DNA from 2 places in the Streptomyces sp. NPDC027962 genome. Region 1 is predicted to be linked to the other one. Evidence: riboswitches for the same ligand, from Rfam matches in the RefSeq annotation. Region 1 holds a riboswitch; the other holds the start of a gene.
What was found. Region 1 has a riboswitch for cyclic di-AMP ahead of ACZ4SA_RS12430 (M23 family metallopeptidase). Riboswitches for the same ligand answer to the same signal wherever they lie in the genome.

Region 1 (2,446 bases):
CTCCGCGTCGCGGCGCGCCACGGCGTCGACGATCGCCCCGTGCTCGGCCCAGGACTCGAGTGGCTCGGCCGACGGCTCGACGGCGTACATCCAGGCGATCTTGTGTCGCAGCTGCGTCAGCAGAGCCGTCAGGCCGGGGCTGCCGCAGGCCTGGGCGAGCGTCTCGTGGAACCAGGCGCCGAGGGAGCGCAGGTCCTCGCCCTGTCCCCGGCGCGCCCTGTCCTGGCCGAGTCTGACCAGGCCACGCAGCACCTTGAGGTGCGCTTCCGTGCGGCGCCTGGCGGCTCGCGCCGCGCCCAGCGGCTCCAGCAGCATGCGGATCTCGAGAAGGTCGGCGGCTTCCTGCTCGGTGGGCTCGGCGACGCAGGCGCCGGCGTGCCGCCGGGTGACGACGAACCCCTCCGACTCCAGGGTGCGCAGCGCCTCGCGCACGGGAACGCGGGAGACCCCGTAGCGGCGTGCCAGCTGCTCCTCGGTGAGCCGGCTGCCGCGTTCGAACACGCCGGAGACGATGTCGTCGCGGATCGCCGTGCATACCGAGTGAGCGGGAATACGCATGACCGAACCTCCGCCTTGATCCGAGCGAAACGCAGCCGATTGACGCGTGTTCCCGTGACTCTATTGCAATGTGCTCGATTTTCCGACGGCGGGCGGGAATCCATGGAAGTCTTTTGGAAGAGTCGGCATCACGGAATGGCGGAAACTGCACGCAATACGCCGAAGGCCCCCGGCGGGGAAGCCGGGGGCTTCGGGCGATGCCGAGTGGGTCAGACGCTGACGCCGTGCGAGCGCAGGTACGCGACGGGGTCGATGTCGGAGCCGTACTCCGAGGTGGTCCGGGCCTCGAAGTGCAGGTGCGGGCCGGTCGAGTTGCCCGTCGAGCCGGAGAGGCCGATCTGCTGGCCGGGGGTGACCCGCTGGCCGACGGAGACACTGATGGACGACAGGTGACCGTACTGCGTGTAGGTGCCGTCGTTCATGCGGATGACGATGTTGTTGCCGTACGCGCCGCCCCAGCCGGCCTCGACCACGGTGCCGGAGCCGACGGCCACGACCGAACTGCCGGACGCGGCACGGAAGTCGATGCCCGAGTGGCTGCCGGAGGACCACAGGGTGCCGCCGGTCTTGTAGCCGGTGGTCACGAGGGACCCGGCGATCGGGAGCCGGAAGGAGTTCAGGCGCTTGCGCTCGGCCTCGCGGGCGGCGCGCTCCTCGGCCTCGCGGGCCGCCTTGGCGCGGGCCTCGGCCTTGCGCTCCGCCTCGGCCTCGGCCTTTGCCTTCGCGCGCGCCCTTGCAGCGGCCTCCTCGGCCTCCCGCTTCTGGGCGGCGGCCTGTTCGGCTATCTCGTCGGCGATGGATCCCGTGGAGACGATCTGGGCGAGACCGGTGTCCTCGACGGGAGCGGCCTCGGCGTCGGCGGCGAGCGCCGGGGAGGCGAAGCCTCCTATGACGCCGGTGGTGGCGAGGGCGGCAACGCCGGCGAGGTTCGCGCTGCGGCGCGTCAGGCGGCTCGGGGCACGGTGCTTCCCGGTGGCACGGGTGAACGCCATGAAGAGGCTGGTCCTTTCCTTCCTTCTCGCCTACCGGGTTAGCTGACGGGTTCGGAGCAGGAAGGTCTCCTACGGGCCCCTCCGCGCGGGCGAAGGCGTCCGATTCACCCCAGGGACTGCGTGGGTCCCCGGCTCCCCAGGCTCGCGCCTGACGGGGACTCGGCGATGACTGTCCGATGCCGCGGGTGCGGCGATCTTCTGGCGAACAGCCGGATCGACGCTAGGCAGCTCATCCGTCAATCACCAAACGGACAGCCCGTTTTGTAGCGCATGCCACAGGGCAGAACCGGAACATCCCCCGCAAAACCGGCAAAGCGCGGAACCCCGGCAAACAATCCCAAGCCGGGGTCCCATTTGGGTGCTATATGCGCGTTTTGAGTTGTTTACCCGATGAGCGACTTCCATTCAGCCCGTGACGACGGTCACTTCACCGATCCCGAGGGCCTTGACCGGCTCCTCGATCTGCGCCGCGTCACCGACGAGCACCGTGACCAGCCGGTCCACCGGGAAGGCGTTGACCACCGCCGCGGTGGCCTCCACCGTGCCCGTCTCCGCCAGCCGTACATACAGCTGTGCCTGGTAGTCGTCCGGGAGGTGCTGCTCGACCTGGTCGGCCAGCGTGGCCGCCACGGACGCCGCCGTCTCGTACTTCAGCGGGGCGACGCCCACCAGGTTCTGCACGGCGACATCGCGCTCGGCATCGGTGAGCCCCTCGCCCGCGAGCGTGCGGAGCACCTTCCACAGGTCCTCGAGCGCCGGGCCGGTGTTGGGGGTGTCCACGGAGCCGCTGATGGCGAGCATCGAGGCGCCAGAACCGTCCGGCGCGGAGCGCAGCACCTGGGCGAAGGCCCGCACGCCGTAGGTGTAGCCCTTCTCCTCGCGGAGCACGCGGTCGA
Region 2 (2,446 bases), on a different contig from region 1:
CGAGGGAGGACTTGTCCGGGGTGGCGTCCAGGTCGAACATCGCCTGGTCGATCAGGCGCTGCTCGGTGGCGTCGTAGCCGACGAGCTCGGGGCCGATCTGCTCGATGACGGCGAGGACGGCCTTCTCGACACCCTTGCCCTGGTAGCGGTTCTGGTCACCGTCGCGGAGCTCGAGAGCCTCGAACGCACCGGTGGAGGCACCGGACGGAACTGCAGCACGACCCGTGCTGCCGTCGTCGAGGCCAACCTCGACCTCGACCGTGGGGTTGCCTCGGGAGTCCAGGATTTCCCGGGCTACGACGACGTCGATGGACGGCACGAGCATCTCCTTCTGGGATGTGACGCGAGAAAAAGTGCAGAGGTCTGCTTGGCCTTGCGGCAAGAGCCTAACCGCCCGGAGGGCAAAGGCAGGCCGATGCCCGCCCGCTGGGACGAAAAAGGGCATCAAGACTCTCGTCACCGGACAAACAGGGTCGGATCTACCTGCCGGTAACCGATGTTGGGGCTGTTTCCGGGCCCGGACGGACCGAACCCCGGGCGCGGTTCCGGTCCCAGGACGGACCGAACCCCGGCCCGGCGCGTTCGGGGGAAGGTGCGCCGGACCGGGGTGGTCGGATCCCGTGGCGGACGGGGGTGCCCCCTACATCCACGGCCTCTCACCCACGGGCGGAGGTCAGCTCAGGTGGAGCTGCTGGCCGGGGTGGATCACGTCGGCGTTCTCGACGATGTCCTTGTTCAGCTCGAACAGCTTCTCCCAGCCGCCCTTGACCTTCTCGGTCTCGGCGATCTTGCTCAGGGTGTCGCCGGCCTTGACCTCGTACTCGCCGTCGCCCTTCTTGAAGGACTTGGCCTTGGGTGCGGCCTTCTCGGCCTTCTTGGCCGGGGCGGGGGCCTCGGAGCGCTCGGAGCGCGTGGTGGGGACCCCGGAGCGCTCGGTGGAGGGCTGCGACTGCTCGGTGGAGCCGCTCGCGGGGGAGGCGCCGGACAGGCCGACGCCGCAGTGCGGCCAGGCACCCTTGCCCTGGCCGGCGAGGACCTTCTCGGCTATCTGGATCTGCTGCGACTTGGACGCCTGGTCGGCGGTCGAGGCGTACGCGGTGCCGCCGTAGGCGGCCCAGGTCGAGGCGGAGAACTGCAGGCCGCCGTAGTACCCGTTGCCGGTGTTGATGGACCAGTTGCCGCCGGACTCGCACTGGGCGACCGCGTCCCACTCGGAGGTGGTCGCGGCGGAGGCGGAGGTGGCGCCGAGCATCGGTGCGGCGATGGCGGCACCGGCGACACCGGCGAGCGTGGCGATACGGACGGCCTTCGACGGGCGACGGTGCTTGGCCTTGCTGGAACGCAGCATGAAGCTTCTCCTCACCGACGCCTACGAGGTGAGCTGTCGGGTTCGGACCTGTGAGTGCCCGGCCGCGCGTCCTTGCGCGCGGCTCCACCCCCAGCCGTTCACGGCCGTCCTTCATGGACGGCCGGGACCGGCGCTTACCTTGGGTCCCCCGCTCCTGCCTTCGGCGCTGTGAGCGACGAGTGTTCCCCCCGACCGACGGCAGGATTCGGCGTGACGGTCGACGGGGCCCGCGGTGGCGAGCGGTTCAGACCGTAAACACAGTGCTCCCCGATGTTCAAAGACGAACATCGGGGAGAAATCACCCATTCCGACTGCCTGATAGCGCCCGTTTGTGCAGGTGAGGGGCGAAGTGGCCGAAATCGGGGGGCGATTTGGGCCACTTGCTGCAAAGAGACCCTTGTCTCACCGGAACAGAACGGACAAAGGGTTGCGAATCGCCCAGCCAAACTGGCCCTAGTCCAGGCCCAGATCAAGCCGCTGACCGGGCAGGATGAGGTCGGGGTCGGACCCGACGGTCGCCTCATTGCCCTCATAGAGCGCCGGCCACCCTCCTGGCACCTTCCGCTCGGCTGCGATGTCACACAGGTTGTCGCCGGGCTGAACGGTGTAGGCGTCGGGGCTCGTTGACTCATCCACGCCATTACGAGCGGAACCGTCACCTCGTGAGGCATGGCGACCGGTTTCGCGCGCTTCGCCCGTATCGCCGGTTTCCACCTCGTCGCCGGCGGGCGCGCCGCGGTGCTTGCCGGTGCCGTCGGCAGCGTCCCCGGCCGGATCCGCCCCGGCGGCGCCTTCGGAGGCGTCAGGGGCGCCCGGCCCGGACGGGTCGGTGGTGTCGTCGCCCTTGGGGGCCGGCCGGCCGGTGGCGTCGCCCGACGACTCGGCCGCGTCCGCGCCGCCCCCTACGTCGGACCTGCCCGAAGAGTCCTCGGACCCGGCCGGCTCGACCGGCTCGGTCGATTCGGCGGGGTCCGCCGACGCCTCGTCGGCGGGCGCGTCGCTCTGCTCCGGCAGCGGCAGAAGGCCCGGGTCGACGCCGGTGTCGGCGCCGTCGTCCGCCAGCCCGGCGAGCGGACCGCAGGCGGGCCACGCCTGCGG

Region 2: another riboswitch for cyclic di-AMP. It lies ahead of ACZ4SA_RS31905 (transglycosylase family protein); the one in region 1 lies ahead of ACZ4SA_RS12430 (M23 family metallopeptidase).

Annotation. Positions count from the first base shown of each region.
Region 1 is NZ_JBVHTA010000010.1:84,591-87,036, forward strand. It holds gene ACZ4SA_RS12425 (GntR family transcriptional regulator) at 1-558, opposite strand, end outside; gene ACZ4SA_RS12430 (M23 family metallopeptidase) at 768-1,550, opposite strand; cyclic di-AMP (ydaO/yuaA leader) riboswitch at 1,564-1,725, opposite strand; gene ACZ4SA_RS12435 (M16 family metallopeptidase) at 1,956-2,446, opposite strand, start outside.
Region 2 is NZ_JBVHTA010000049.1:21,870-24,315, forward strand. It holds gene eno (phosphopyruvate hydratase) at 1-319, opposite strand, end outside; gene ACZ4SA_RS31905 (transglycosylase family protein) at 674-1,348, opposite strand; cyclic di-AMP (ydaO/yuaA leader) riboswitch at 1,352-1,524, opposite strand; gene ACZ4SA_RS31910 (transglycosylase family protein) at 1,802-2,446, opposite strand, start outside.